Regions from separate parts of the Streptomyces sp. NPDC020884 genome, predicted to be linked through region 2. Evidence: riboswitches for the same ligand, from Rfam matches in the RefSeq annotation. Region 2 holds a riboswitch; each other region holds the start of a gene.
The links. A riboswitch is a leader RNA that binds a small molecule or an ion and turns the genes downstream of it on or off. The one in region 2 is predicted to bind cyclic di-AMP.

Region 1 (3,660 bases), on a different contig from region 2:
GTCGATGAAGTTGCCGCCGGCCGCGACGTACGCGTCCAGGACGGCGAAGGACTCTTCCTCGTCCGCCGTCCAGCCGAAGACGTTGCCGCCGAGGGCGAGGGGGAAGACCTGGAGGTCGGAGCTGCCGAGAATACGCCGAGAAGTCATGTGAGGGTCCAACGAGCCGGGGCGGGGGTGGTATTCCGCCGCCGCGCGGGCCGTGCCGCCACCGGACGGACCGGCAGCCCTGACGTCGGGGGGTGTGCGTCAGGGCTGCCGGGGTTTCAGGGGTGGCGACGGAGGACGCCGGCCGGAGGGCCGGGGCTCAGACCGAGAGGCCCTTGCTGTTCAGCCAGGCCATCGGGTCCATCGCGGAACCGCCCGCGGTGCGGACCTCCAGGTGGAGGTGGACCCCGGTGACGTTGCCGGTGGCGCCCATGCGGCCGATGGTCTCGCCGGTGGTGACCTTCTGGCCGACCGAGACGTCGATCGAGGACTGGTGCGCGTACCAGATCTCCGTGCCGTCATCGAGCTGGAGCACCGTGCGGTAGCCGTACGAACCGGACCAGCCGGCCGAGGTGATCGTGCCACCGTGCACGGCCTTGAGCGGCGCACCGGTCGACCCGGCGAAGTCGAGGCCGGTGTGCTGGCCGGAGGACCACATCGCGCCGGACTGACCGTAGGTCGAGCTGATCGTGTACGAGGAGGTGGGCAGGGAGAAGCTGGCGGCGAGCTTGGCGAGACGCTCGGCCTCCTTCTTCTTCGCGGCCGCTTCCTCCGCCGCCTTCTTCTTGGCGGCGGCCTCGGCCGCGGCCTCGTCCTGCTGCTTCTTGGCCTCCTGCGCCGCCTTCTCGGCCGCGGCGCTCTCGGCGGCGGCCTTGGCCTCGGCGTCGGCGCTGGCCTGCTGCTGCTCGGCCTGCTGGAGGATCCGGGCGCGCAGGGCCTCGCCCGCGTCGGTGGTGCCCTGCTCGGCCTCGGCGCTGGTGAGGCCGGCGGTGGTGAGCGGCGCGGACGCGGCGACCGGAGCGGGCTCCGCGTCGTCCGACATGAAGGACCCGACGCCGGGAAGGGACTTGGCGTCGGGAAGGTTGTCCGCGATGGAATCGGGAAGAGAGATGGAGACCGGCGCCTTGTCCTGCGCGGTGGCCATGCCACCCGCACCGACGGCCGCTATGACGCCGACCCCGAGGACGGTGGAGCTGCGGGCCAGACCACGCTGCTTGGCTACGCGGTGCCTGCCGCGCACGGGACGAATGGACTCCTCGGTGGGATTCCACTCCTCCCAGGACCGCTCCGCGTCACCGAAGGTGTCGGCACTGAAGGGTGACGGGGCCTCAGGGGCAGGCTTGTTGGACGCCACGTGGGCGCACTCCTTTCCTTCCTTCTCGCCTACCGGGTTAGCTGACGGGTTCGGAGCAGGAAGGTCTCCTACGGGCCCCTCCGTCTCTCACGAGACGCAGGCGTCCGATTCACCCCATGTAGGTGGTTCCCCGGTTCCCTTGCGGAATTCGGCGCTCGCGCGCGGCGCCGTCTCTGACGACGGCTGTGACGACCGCACTGCGTTATCGAACGTTAATAGACACACGGGCCCGATTCCAAGCTGTTCCTGTTGATCATTAACGAGCACGACCGGGATGTACGGGTCACAAGCGGTTGGAATCGGGCAACTTGACCGTCACTTGACCACACCCCTTTTTCTGACGGTGTGTCAAATGTTATGCGGAGGGGTGCCTTTCAGTCACTCACCGTGTCATCGCCCCGGCCCACGATCTTCACCGTCGTCCGGCGCACCGGCTGACCCTCCGCCGGCCGGGCGACCGCGATCAGCGCCATGTCGTCCGTGGTCCGTCCCCCGGTGTGCAGCCGTACGTCGTCGGTCAGCGCCGACAGCAGCTCCTCGGGCCCCGGGAAGATCCGGCCGCGCAGCCGGGCCGCCGGATCGTAGAAGACGCCGTGCTGGTCCCGGGCCTCGGACAGTCCGTCGGTGAAGGCGAGCAGCGTCGCTCCGGCGGGCATCGCCCACTCGTCGGACCGGTCCGGCCACACGCCCAGGTCCATCCCCAGCGGCAGCGCGGGCACGGAGGGCACGAGCACCTCCAAGGCGCCGTCCGCGTGCAGCAGGATCGGCTCGGGGTGACCGCGGTTGACGAGGCGGAGCGAGGCCGAGCCCGGCGGGATCTCGGCCAGCACGGCGGTGATGAAGCCCTCCATGGCGTCCAGCCCGTACCGCCGCGTGCCCTCCCGCGCCAGCGCCCGCTCCAGCCGCTGAGCGACGCCCTCCAGCGAACGCTCCTGCTCGGCCGCCTCCCGGAACGCCCCGATGATCACCGCCACGGCCTCGACGGCGCCCAGGCCCTTGCCGCGTACGTCGCCGACGACCACCCGTACGCCGTACGGGGTGTCCGCGACGGCGAACAGGTCGCCGCCCACGAACTCGTCCGCCTGCGCCGCCTCGTACCGCGCGGCCACCTGGAGCCCGCCGATCCGCTCGGCCGGCGTCGGCAGCACGGCCCGCATGGCCGTCTCCGCGATGACCCGGGCCGAGGCCAGCTGCTCGTTGCCGCGCCGCACGACGCCGTTGATGACGACGGCCAGCACCGAGCCCGTGAGCACGGTGATCATCTCGATGACCGGGACCACCTGGGTGGACGTCCCGTCGGAGAGCCGCATCGCGATGACCGAGAGGACCGCGGCGATACCCGTGCGGACGGTCCGGGACAGCGAGAAGAACGGGGCGGCGACCAGCGGGGCCGCCACGAACAGCGGGACCGCGGTGAAATTGGGCGGGGCCAGCGAGTCGAAGACCAGCCCGCCGACGATCAGCAGGGCGGGCAGCATCCGGACGAACCGCCCGGTGCCCTGCCTGCCGGGCGTCGCCTCACCCTCGCGGGTCCCGAACACCGCACGGCTCACGGCGTCGACGCTCCCCGCCGCGCCTCCACGCCGTTCGTCGGCCATCCCCACCTGTGCACTCCTGCCCGGTCCACCCACGGCTGCGGACGGTACCGCGCCCCGTCCAGGCTTCCCGGAGCCGCGCCGAGCGGCGACTCCTCATCGGCCGAATAGGGGGAAGCGGACGGAGGCCCGGCCGCCCCCGGTCAGTCGGTGAGCCGGTTTTCCGCGTAGACCGTCAATGCGTCCCGTACGAAGGCGGCGGCGCCGTCCCCGTAGCGATCGTAGTTCTTTCCGAAGCGGGGATCGGCGACATACATCTCCCCGAGCCCGATCACGTACGAACGGCCGGGCTTCTTGGCCGGCGACAGCCACGCGCAGTGCCGTCGCGCGAGTTCCTGCGCCTCGGCCCCGTCGGCGGCGAGCCCGGCCTCCTTGGCCCGGCCCCAGTCGCGCGCGAGGGCCTCGTGCTCGTCCTGGAACGCCTTCTTCTCCTCCGGCCCGAGCGAACGCCACCAGCGGTCGCCCTCCTCGTACGCCTCCCGGCCCCAGCGCTCGGTCACCTCCTGCTCGTGGGCGGTGTGGTCGAAGCCGTCGAACACTTCAGCTGCCATGAGTTCCATCCCCTCCTGGGTCTTGTGGAGAGTGGTCCGCACCGAGGCGATCTGCCGCCCGATGCGCGCCTGCTCCTGTTCGAGCAGCCGCAGATGCGCCCGCAGCGCCACCGCGGTGTCCCGCTGACCGGCGAGCACGTCCTTGATGGCGGGCAGCGACAGCCCGAGCTCCCGC
Region 2 (3,660 bases):
GGCGCTGGCCAAGGAGCGCGGCGGGCGGCTCCAGGTCACCCCGACCGCCGAGGGCGGCAAGACGGTCTGGATCGCCCTCCCGTGGGTCGTGCCGGTCCAGGGCTGATCGCCGGGGCTCGACCGGCCGGGGCGGACCGGTCCGGGCGGATCAGCCCGCCTGCGGCCGGTTCGCCGGGGCCGTGCCTCCGCGGCCGAATCCGCCGCGCAGCAGCGCCAGCAGCGTCGCGGCCGCGGCGGTCGACCGGTCGCCCCGGTGCACGACCGAGATGGTCCGGCGGAACGACGCGGGCTCCAGCCGCCGGACCGACAGCGGGGCGGCCGCCATCGAGGCGACCATCTCCGGCACCACCGCCACCCCGAGCCCCGCACTGACCAGCGCGCACACCAGTGCGTACCCGGGCGACTCGCAGATCACCGCCGGGGTCGCCCCGGCCTCGGCGAGCGCGTTCTCGACCCCGCGCCGGGGCGGATGCGTGGGCGCGCTGCTGATCAGCGGCCGCCCGGCCAGCTCGGTGACCGCGAGCCGCCCGGTGCCCTCGGAGAGCCGGTGGCCCACCGAGGTGACCAGCACCAGTTCCTCGACCAGGAGGGGTTCCACCAGAACGCCCACCGGCGGGGGCCCGGCGGCCGCCGGTTCGTAGGCGTGGGTCAGGGCGAGGTCCACCTCGCCCGCCACCACCGCGGCGACCCCGCCGGGCGGCTCGTACTCGGCGACGGCCAGCTCGACCTCCGGATGGGCCCGCCGGAACGCGCTCAGGACCGGCGGCAGCAGATGGATCCCGGCCGTCGTGAACGTCCCCACCCGCAGCCTGCCGCCCGAGAGCCCGGCCAGCCGCGCCAGCTCGTGCCGGGCCTGGTCCAGTTCGTCCAGGATCCGCCGGGCCCGGCCCGCCAGCAGCTCGCCCGCCGCCGTCAGCCGCGCCCCGCGATGGTGGCGCACCAGCAGCGCCGCCCCGGCCTCCCGCTCCAGTTTGGCCAGCTGCTGGGAGAGCGCGGGCGCGGTGTAGCCCAGGCGGGCGGCGGCCCGGGTGATCGATCCGGCCTCCGCGACCGCCACCAGGGCCGCGAGCCGTGTCGGGTCGTACATGAAAGCGTTCCTTTAGGCAGACCCAGAAGATTGCAAGTACACGCTAAAGGCTCCGCAGGTCCAGGCTGGACCTCATGGACGCACAACTGATCGCCTTCACCGGGGTCGCCGCCGGCATGGTCGCGCTGCCCGGCGCCGACTTCACCGTCGTCGTCCGCAACGCCCTGGCCTCGCGCACCGCCGGGCTGGCCAGCGCGCTCGGCGTCGCCGGAGGGCTGCTGGTGCACACCGCGCTCGCGGTCGCCGGACTCGCCGCGGTGCTGGTGACCATGCCGGTGCTCTTCCGCACCGTCCAGCTGCTCGGCGGCGCGTACGTGCTCTACCTCGGGATCAGCGCGCTGTACGCGATCCGCCGCGGGCCCGCACCGGACCGATCCGGTACGCCCTCCGACGCGCCGGACGGCGAGCCGGGGCAGCGGCCCGGACGCGCCCTGCGCCAGGGGTTCCTGACGAACGCGCTCAACCCGAAGGCCCCGGTCCTCTTCCTCAGCCTGCTGCCCCAGTTCGTGCCCCACGGGCAGCCCCCGCTGCCCCGGACCCTGTTGCTCGCGGCCGTCGTGGTGGTGCTGGCGCTGATCTGGTTCCCGGCCGTCGCCCTGCTCGTGGACCGGCTGGGCCGGTGGTTGCGCCGACCGCGTACCGCCCGCGCCATCGAGGGCGGCAGCGGTGTGGCGCTCACCGGTCTGGGGGTGGCGCTGGTGACCGGCCCGCTGCTGCGCTGAGGACGCCGTCAGCGCGGCAGCGCCGTCACGGGCGGTCCCGGAGGAGGCCGGGCCGCCCGTGAGCAAGAGGTTGGGCCGCCCGCAAGGAAAAAGCGTCCGGTCGGTGGGTCAGCGGACCCTTCCGTACCAGACGCCCTTGGACCAGATTTTCGCCAGTCGCACCACATCCCCCGATTTGGGGGAGTGCCAGATCTTCCCGGCCCCGGCGTAGATGCCCACGTGGTAGACGCTGCGCCCGGAATGGAAGAAGACCAGATCCCCGCGTTTGCGCTGCGACTTCGCGATGTGACGGGTCTTGTTGTACTGCTGCTGTGCCGTGCGGGGAAGCTTCTTCCCGGCCTTCTTGAACGAGTACAGCGTCAGCCCCGAACAGTCGAAGCGACTGGGGCCGGATGCGCCGTACTTGTACGGAGCCCCCTTCTTCGACGCGGCCACCTTCAGGGCCTTCGTCGAGTGGGTGGCGGCCTCGGCGTCGCTCACCAGGCCGGGCGCCAGCATCGTGGACGTCACGGCCAGGGTGAGCACCGAGGCCGTGCCGACCCGGGCGAACAGAGACGGGACATGAACCTGCGCAGACATGCGCAACCCTTCGTCAGCCGCCTGTGAAGGATGACCTGTCGGGTTCGGGCTGGCGAAGTTGCCCGGCCGCGTCGCGGCTTCACCCCGAGGGCTTCCCGGTCTCCCGGTCGGCCCGTTGTGCTCGGGTCCTCCACTCCTGCCGATCCACTTCTGTCGACCAGTCATCCGGGCGGCGGCAGGACTCGGCGTCCGCCCGGACCGCCCCGCCGCGGTGGCGGGGGCTTGTCGTCCCAGGGATCTTGACTCACTCGGTGCCGGATTTCCGAGTTGAAACGATGGTTTGTGAGTCTCCTCACCACTGATCCATTCAGGTGGACAGGTCGGATTCGCGCCCGCCGACGAGCCGGGCGCACACCCTCGTACCAGCGACGAAAGGGCACATTTCGAGTACGGCGCGGGCGTCGAACGCAAGTTGAGCCGTCGCTCGCGCGGGTGATCGCCTACGCCGAACGAGCGAGGGAAACCGGTCGCGGGACCGGGCGTGTCGTGCGCGGGACCGACCGGCCCGCTCCCGTATGGCGCTCCCCGCGCGCCGAGCCGGTCAGTTCACGGGCGGCGGCATCGCGACCCGGCCCGCCCGGCGCTCCCCGTCCAGCACCCGCAGGGCCCGCGCCAGGGTGGCGGCGTGGATCCGCGACTCGCCGCGCTCGTGCATCAGGGCCAGGGCGTCGCGCAGCGCCGCCGCCCGGGAGGCCAGGGCCTGGGCGGCCCGCAGTGCGCTGTAGGTGTCGCTGCCGTGGGCCGGGTTGATCCGGCCCACCTGGTCGAGCACGGCCAGATAGCAGTCGACGAACTCGCCCTCGGCGCGGGTCAGTGCGGGCAGGGGCGGGAAGTCGGGTGGCTCCATCGGCGATTCACCTCGCGTCGTACGGCGGGCGGGACGGTCAGCGGTTCTCCATGACGTGGTCGACCAGCCCGTAGGCGAGGGCGGCCTTCGCGTCGAGGATGGTGTCGCGCTCGATGTCGGCGGTGACCTGCTCCGCGGTCCGGCCCGTGTGCCGGACCAGCATGGCCGCGAACATCTCGCGGGTGCGCATCAGTTCGCGCGCGTGGATCTCCAGGTCGGACGGCTGGCCCCGCATCGGCTCCTCCAGTGCGGGCTGCTGGATGACTACCCGCGCGCCGGGCAGCGCATGTCGGCGTCCCTTCGCCCCGGCCGCCAGCAGGGCCGCCGCATAGGAGCCCGCCTGCCCCAGGCAGAAGGTCTCCACCTCGCAGGTCAGGAACTGCATCGTGTCGTAGACCGCCGCCATCGCCTGGAACGTGCCGCCG
Region 3 (3,660 bases), on a different contig from region 2:
GTGCGCCGCCCGGTCCGATCGGGGCGGCGGAGCCGGTGGGCCCCGGTGGCGCGTTCCGCGTGCTGGGCGGTCAGCGCCCTCGCCCGCTCGGCGTCGCCGCGCGCCACGGCGTCCACGATCGCCCCGCGCTCGGCCCAGGAGTCGACCGGGCGGGCCGGCTGCTCGACCGCGTACATCCAGGCGATCTTGTGCCGGAGCTGGGTGAGCAGCGCGATGAGTCCGGGGCTGCCGGAGGCCTGGGCGAGGGTCTCGTGGAACCAGCCGCCCAAGGAGCGCAGATCCTCGCCCTCGCCCCGGCGGGCCCGCTCCTGACCCAGCCTGACCAGGCCCCGGAGCACCTTGAGATGGGCCTCCGTGCGCCGCTGGGCGGCACGTGCGGCGCCCAGCGGCTCCAGGAGCATCCGCACCTCCAGAAGGTCGGCCGCCTCCTGCTCGGTGGGCTCGGCGACACAGGCGCCGGCGTGCCTGCGGGTGACCACGAAGCCCTCGGACTCCAGCGTGCGCAGCGCCTCGCGGACCGGGACGCGGGAGACCCCGTACCGGCGCGCCAGCACCTCCTCGGTGAGGCGGCTGCCGCGCTCGAAGACACCGGAGACGATGTCGTCACGAATTGCCGTGCATACCGAATGCGCGGGAATGCGCATGTCCGAACCTCCGCCTTGATCCCCGCGAAACGCGGCCGCCCGACGTCTGTTCCGTGACTCTATTGCAATCCGCCGGAATTTCCGATGGCAGGTCGGAATCCATGGATATCTTCACGCCGGAATTACCGAAGGCCCCGGCGGGGAGCCGGGGCCTTCGGGCGGTGGATCGCGCGGTGGGGTCAGACGCTGAGACCGTGGGAGCGCAGGTAGCCGACGGGGTCCATGTCGGAGCCGTAGTCGGGGGTGGTGCGGGCCTCGAAGTGCAGGTGCGGGCCGGTGGAGTTGCCGGTGGAGCCGGAGAGGCCGATCTGCTGGCCGGAGGAGACGCTCTGGCCGACCGAGACGCCGATCGAGGAGAGGTGGCCGTACTGGGTGTAGGTGCCGTCCGTCATCCGGAGCACGATGTTGTTGCCGTACGCGCCGCCCCAGCCGGCCTCGACGACCGTACCGGCGCCGACCGCGACGACGGAGCTGCCGGAGGCGGCCTGGAAGTCCACGCCGGAGTGGCTGCCGGAGGACCAGAGCGCGCCGCCGGTGTTGTAGCCGGTGGTGACGTGGGAGCCGGAGACCGGGAGGTGGAAGGCGTTCAGCCGGGCGCGCTCGGCGGCGCGGGCGGCACGGGCCTTCTCCTCGCGGACCTCCTTGGCGCGGGCCTCGGCCTTGCGCTCGGCCTCCGCCTTCGCCTTGGCCTTGGCGGCCTTCGCGCGGGCCTCGGCGGCGGCCTTGGCCTTCGCCTCGGCGATCGCGTCGGCCTGCTGCTTCTGGGCGTGGGCCTGCGCGCCGATCCGGTCGGCGAGGGTGGCGTCGAGGGCGACGGCCTGGGTGAGGCCGGTGTCGGCGACCTGGGCGGCCTCGGTGTCCGCGGCGATGGCCGGGGAGGCCAGCGAGCCGATGACTCCGGTGGTGGCCAGGGCCGCGATGCCGGCGGCCCGCGCGCTCCGGCGCGTGAGGCGGCTCGGGGCACGGTGCTTCCCGGTGGCACGGGTGAACGCCATGGAGGGGTTGATCCTTTCCTTCCTTCTCGCCTACCGGGTTAGCTGACGGGTTCGGAGCAGGAAGGTCTCCTACGGATTCCCGCGCCGGGCTGCGGCACGGGCCTCCGATTCACCCCAGGGACTGCGTGGGTCCCCGGCTCCCCAGGCTCGCGCCTGACGGGGACTCGGCGATGACTGCCCGGCGCCGCGGATGCGGCATACGGGTGACGGACAGCCGGGCCGACGCTAGGCGGGGCGACTTCCCATCACCAAACGGACCAGGCGATTTGTCGCGCATCCCACAGGGCAGACAGGCAACCTCTCCAACAAAGAGGCACAAAGGGGATCAAAGTGACAAAAATGGAGAACCCCGACGAACTTTCGTCCGTCGGGGTCCTGTTCGCGGCGGTGTGCCGCGGGCGGTGCGTCAGCCGGTGACGACCGACACCTCTCCGATGCCGAGCGCCTTCACGGGCTCCTCGATCTGTGCCGCGTCCCCCACGAGGACCGTGACCAGCCGGTCCACCGGGAAGGCGCTGACCACGGCGGCGGTCGCCTCCACGGTGCCCGTGTCGGCGAGCCGGGCGTAGAGGTGGGCCTGGTAGTCGTCGGGGAGGTGCTGCTCGACCTGGTCGGCCAGCGTGCTCGCGACGGAGGCGGCGGTCTCGAACTTCAGCGGGGCGACGCCCACCAGGTTCTGCACGGCCGTCTCGCGCTCGGCGTCGGTCAGCCCCTCGGCCGCCAGCGTCCGCAGGACCTTCCAGAGGTCCTCCAGCGCCGGTCCGGTGGACTCCGTGTCCACCGATCCGCTGATCGCGAGCATGGCCGCGCCGCCCGAGTCGGGGCCGCTGGAGCGCAGCACCTGGGCGAAGGCGCGCACGCCGTAGGTGTAGCCCTTCTCCTCGCGCAGCACCCGGTCCAGCCGGGAGGTGAGGGTGCCGCCCAGGCTGTACGTGCCGAGCACCTGAGCGGGCCACACGCTCTCGTGCCGGTCGGCGCCGATCCGGCCGATCAGCAGCTGGGTCTGGACCGCGCCGGGCCGGTCGACGATGACCACGCGGCCGGTGTCGTCCGCGGTGATGGGCGGCACCGGGCGGGTCTGACCGGCGTTGCCCGACCAGTCGCCGAGGGTCTCCGCCAGCAGCGCGTCCAGGTCGATGCCGGTGAGGTCGCCGACGATCACGGCCGTCGCGGTGGACGGGCGGATATGGGCGTCGAAGAAGGCGCGCACGGCGACCTCGTCGATCCGCCGGACCGTCTCCTCGGTGCCCAGGCGCGGGCGGGACATCCGGGCGGTGGCCGGGAACAGCTCCTTGGAGAGCTGCTTGGCGGCGCGCCGGGACGGGTTGGCGTGCTCGTGCGGGATCTCGTCGAGGCGGTTGCCGACGAGGCGCTCGATCTCGCTCGCGTCGAAGGCGGGGGCCCGCAGCGCCTCGGCGACCAGCCCGAGGGCCTTGGCCAGCCGGGAGGCGGGAACTTCCAGGGAGACCCGGACGCCGGGGTGGTCGGCGTGCGCGTCGAGCGTGGCGCCGCAGCGCTCCAGCTCGGCGGCGAACTCCTCGGCGCTGTGCTTGTCGGTGCCCTCGGAGAGCGCCCGCGACATGATCGTGGCCACGCCGTCCAGGCCCTCGGGCTCGGCCTCCAGCGGCGCGTCCAGGAAGATCTCCACGGCGACGACCTGCTGGCCGGGGCGGTGGCAGCGCAGCACGGTCAGCCCGTTGGGCAGGGCGCCCCGCTCGGGCGCCGGGAAGGCCCAGGGGCGGGCCGTGCCGGCGGTGGGCTGCGGGTGGAACTCCATGGCTACTCCAGTCACGGCGGCGTCGCTCACTTGTCCGCCCCCTCGTGCGCGTCGGTGCCCTCGGCGCCGTCTTCGCCCCCGTCGGCCTCGTCGGCCGGCTCGGTGGGCTCGTACACCAGCACCGCCCGGTTGTCGGGGCGCAGGACCGCCGCGGCCGCCGCTCGCACCTCGTCCGCGGTGACGTCCAGGACGCGGCCCACGGCGCTCAGGGCGAGCTGCGGGTCGCCGAACAGGACCGCGTAGC
Region 4 (3,660 bases), on a different contig from region 2:
CGACGGCCCGGCATCCTGGACCGGACCTGTGGCGCACGTTCCGGGGGCCGGACCCGGGGCGCTCGGCGGCAGCCCCGGATCCGGCCCCCTAGAAGGCCTCTCGTCGATCAGGCGTCGGCGGGGCGCTCGGCCGGCACGAAGGAGCCGGAGGCCTCCAGCATGCCCTCGCGCTCCACGACCTTGATCCGCTCACGGCCCTGGGCCGCACCGAGCGCCTGCTCGTGGGCGTCCAGCTTGTGCCAGCCCTCCCAGGTGGTGTACCGCACGTCCCGGTCCTGCAGGAAGGCCTCGACGGCCTCCGGAGCGGGTGTGGCGGGCTCGGGCAGCCGGCCGGCGGCGCGGTCCTCCAGGACGCAGGCGACGGTCTCGTTGGCGTCGCCCTTCGTGTGCCCGATCAGACCGATGGGGCCGCGCTTGATCCAGCCCGTGACGTAGACCGAGGCCATGTGCTCGTCACCGGAGATGACGCGGCCCGCCTCGTGCGGGACGGTGCCGGAGGCCACGTCGAAGGGGAGCTTGGGCAGTTCCTCCGAGTAGTAGCCGACGGCCCGGTAGACGCTCTGCACGTCCCAGTCGGTGAACCGGCCGGTGCCCCGGACGTTGCCGGTGCCGTCCAGCTCGGTGCGCTCGGTGCGCAGCGCCACGACCTCGCCGTCGTCGCCGAGGATCTCGACCGGGGACTCGAAGAAGTGCAGGAACAGCTTGTGCGGGCGGTCGCCGACGTCCCGGATCGCCCAGTTCTCCAGGGTCTGCGCGACCATGTTGGCCTGCTTGTTCTCGCGCCGGGTGGCGATGGAGCCCTCGTCGTAGTCGATGTCCTCGGGGTTGACGATGACCTCGATGTTGGGGGAGTGGTCCAGCTCCCGCAGCTCCATCGGGCTGAACTTGGCCTGCGCCGGGCCACGCCGCCCGAACACATGCACCTCCAGCGCCTTGTTCGCCTTGAGGCCCTGGTACACGTTGTCCGGGATCTCGGTGGGCAGCAGCTCGTCCGCCGTCTTGGCCAGGACGCGGGCCACGTCCAGGGCCACGTTCCCCACGCCGAGCACGGCGACCTTCTCCGCGGTGAGCGGCCAGGTGCGCGGGACCTCGGGGTGCCCGTCGTACCAGGAGACGAACTCGGCCGCGCCGTAGGAACCGTCCAGCTGCATGCCGGGGATGTCGAGCGCCCGGTCGGCCTCGGCGCCGGTGGAGAAGATCACCGCGTCGTAGAACGACCGCAGGTCGTCCAGGCCGATGTCATCGGGGTAGCTGACGTTCCCGAAGAGCCGGATCTGGGGCTTGTCCAGCACCTGGTGCAGGGCCTTGACGATGCCCTTGATGCGCGGGTGGTCGGGGGCCACGCCGTAACGGATCAGGCCGAAGGGCGCGGGCATGCGCTCGAAGAGGTCGATGGAGACCCCCGGGTCCTGGCAGACCTCGGATTTGAGCAGCGCGTCCGCAGCGTAGATACCGGCGGGGCCGGCTCCGACAATGGCGACGCGGACGGGGCGTGTCATGGCGTGGTGTTCCTTCGGGGCGGGCGAACGCGGGCAGGTACAGCGTACGTCGGAGGTAAGGGTTGGCTTACTAGTCTCCACCCCACACCGTAAGCGATCGTCCCGCGGGCTCGTCGACCGGCCCTGTCGCGAGTGACCGATTGATCCCTTTCCTTGTGCCGATATGGTCGATTTGGCTCTTTTGGTTCACTCATCCATAAAGGGTCTATTGGGATTGTTGAGGCATTTGCCTAGGCCTGTTTTGGCCATCACCGCGAGGGAGTGGTGAGCGTCACGTCCGAGGGTGCGGACGCAGAAGCGGATCCATCGGTTCCCTTCTGTGCGAAGAAAGTTGACGCCGTGGCGGCACGGCCCGATCCGGGAATTCCGCCATTCGATCTTGCGTGGAAAAGGGAAAGCGGAATGCGGGGGTTGTTCTGTTCCGCGTTTCTCGCCTACGGTCACCGTCAATCCGGATGGAACGCCGAATCCTGCCGCCGTCCGGGAATCCGAAACCCACTCACGTACGGCAGGAGCGGGGGACCCAGGTAAGTCGCCGATCCGTAACCGGAACGGCTTGGGGTGAAGTCGCATCTTCGTGCGGCCAGACATCTCCCGTCTGAACCCGACAGCTCACCTCGCAGGCGCCGGAGAGGAATTCCCCATGCCCGCACAGGGTAAGCACCGCCGTCCCAAGTCCACCTCGCTGAGCCGCGGCCTCGCCGCCATGACCACCGGCGGAGCCGTTCTCGCCCTGCCGGTCATCGGCGCCACCAGCGCCTTCGCGGCCCCTGCGCCCGCCGCCGCGCCGCAGGCCGTGGTGCCCGCCTCGGTGGCCGCATCGGCTGATTCCGCCGTGCGCGCCGCACCCGCCCAGCATTCCGTGGTGGCCGGCGAAACGCTTTCCAAGATCGCCCGCGAGCATTCCGTCAGCGGCGGCTGGAAGAAGCTGTACGAAGGCAACCGGAAGATCGTCGGAGGGAATCCCGACCTTATTCACCCGGGTGTCAAGCTGACCCTCGGAAGCAAGGCCGCCGCCCCGTCGGACGCCAAGGCCGGCAAGGCTGGCAAGGCTGGCAAGGCTTCCCCGTCCGCCGCACGCGGCGCCTCGGCGGACCGCGCCGACCGTTCGGAGCGCGTCGACGCCGCCCCCGTGGCACAGGCCGCTCCGGCCGCCGAGAAGAGCGCCGTCACCTACACGAACGACCTCGACGGCTGGATCAAGGAGTCGCTCGCCGTCATGGCCGAGCAGGGCATCCCCGGCACCTACGAGGGCATCCACCGCAACATCATCCGCGAGTCCTCCGGCAATCCGGCCGCGATCAACAACTGGGACTCCAACGCGGTCAAGGGCACCCCGTCCAAGGGGCTGCTCCAGGTCATCGACCCGACCTTCCAGGCCTACCACGTGCCCGGCACCTCGACCGACAGCTACGACCCGGTCGCCAACATCACGGCCGCGTGCAACTACGCCGCGGACCGGTACGGCTCGATCGACAACGTCTTCGGCGCGTACTGAGCCTTCCCGTACAGGCCTGAGGGGCCCCGGACCACGGTCCGGGGCCCCTCAGGCCTGTACGGGAAGTTACCCCCAAGTTTCTAGTGACTTACCACGCGATCGACAGTAGAACCTGTTGCACTCTGTCGAGAGTGAGGGATGTCACATGAGTGACGCTACCACGCAGGATGGCGAGGCCAAGGGTGTCTCGCGTCGAAGGTTCATCACAGGAACAGGTTCTCTTCTGGGGGCCGCGGCGCTTGCCGGACCCGCCGCGCCGTCATGGGCGAGCGTCCGCACGGCAGCGGCGCCGATCGGCTCCGGCGCCCATGTGCCGGTCCTGGTCATCGGCACCGGATACGGCGGCTCCGTGGCCGCCCTCCGGCTCGCCCAGGCCGGCACGGACGTCCACATGATCGAGATGGGCATGGCCTGGGACACCCCGGGCGCGGACGGCAAGATCTTCGCCAACACCACCAGACCGGACGACCGCTCGTTCTGGCTGCGGACCCGCACCAAGCAGCCGCTGAGCAACTTCCTCGGCTTCCCCATCGACAAGAACGTCAACCGCTACACCGGCATCCTGGACGCGGAGGAGTTCTCCGGCATCACGGTCTACCAGGGCCGCGGCGTCGGCGGCGGGTCCCTGGTCAACGGCGGCATGGCCGTCACCCCGCGCCGGGA

Region 1: linked by a shared signal. The riboswitch ahead of ACH4UK_RS19365 (M23 family metallopeptidase) and the one ahead of ACH4UK_RS30555 (C40 family peptidase) in region 2 are both predicted to bind cyclic di-AMP.
Region 3: linked by a shared signal. The riboswitch ahead of ACH4UK_RS34645 (M23 family metallopeptidase) and the one ahead of ACH4UK_RS30555 (C40 family peptidase) in region 2 are both predicted to bind cyclic di-AMP.
Region 4: linked by a shared signal. The riboswitch ahead of ACH4UK_RS32295 (transglycosylase SLT domain-containing protein) and the one ahead of ACH4UK_RS30555 (C40 family peptidase) in region 2 are both predicted to bind cyclic di-AMP.

Annotation. Positions count from the first base shown of each region.
Region 1 covers NZ_JBIRRY010000005.1:540,195-543,854, reverse strand. The annotation lists gene ACH4UK_RS19370 (aldo/keto reductase) at 1-147, opposite strand, end outside; gene ACH4UK_RS19365 (M23 family metallopeptidase) at 305-1,339, opposite strand; cyclic di-AMP (ydaO/yuaA leader) riboswitch at 1,351-1,503, opposite strand; gene ACH4UK_RS19360 (PP2C family protein-serine/threonine phosphatase) at 1,714-2,937, opposite strand; gene ACH4UK_RS19355 (MerR family transcriptional regulator) at 3,078-3,660, opposite strand, start outside.
Region 2 covers NZ_JBIRRY010000011.1:158,281-161,940, forward strand. The annotation lists gene ACH4UK_RS30540 (ATP-binding protein) at 1-106, shown strand, start outside; gene ACH4UK_RS30545 (LysR family transcriptional regulator) at 149-1,087, opposite strand; gene ACH4UK_RS30550 (LysE family translocator) at 1,162-1,809, shown strand; gene ACH4UK_RS30555 (C40 family peptidase) at 1,918-2,388, opposite strand; cyclic di-AMP (ydaO/yuaA leader) riboswitch at 2,392-2,554, opposite strand; gene ACH4UK_RS30560 (hypothetical protein) at 2,930-3,235, opposite strand; gene ACH4UK_RS30565 (ATP-dependent Clp protease proteolytic subunit) at 3,273-3,660, opposite strand, start outside.
Region 3 covers NZ_JBIRRY010000014.1:95,947-99,606, forward strand. The annotation lists gene ACH4UK_RS34640 (GntR family transcriptional regulator) at 1-644, opposite strand, end outside; gene ACH4UK_RS34645 (M23 family metallopeptidase) at 824-1,639, opposite strand; cyclic di-AMP (ydaO/yuaA leader) riboswitch at 1,653-1,819, opposite strand; gene ACH4UK_RS34650 (M16 family metallopeptidase) at 2,046-3,416, opposite strand; gene ACH4UK_RS34655 (M16 family metallopeptidase) at 3,443-3,660, opposite strand, start outside.
Region 4 covers NZ_JBIRRY010000012.1:116,650-120,309, reverse strand. The annotation lists gene ACH4UK_RS32305 (SpoIIE family protein phosphatase) at 1-92, shown strand, start outside; gene ACH4UK_RS32300 (FAD-dependent oxidoreductase) at 108-1,499, opposite strand; cyclic di-AMP (ydaO/yuaA leader) riboswitch at 1,951-2,138, shown strand; gene ACH4UK_RS32295 (transglycosylase SLT domain-containing protein) at 2,143-2,997, shown strand; gene ACH4UK_RS32290 (GMC oxidoreductase) at 3,143-3,660, shown strand, end outside.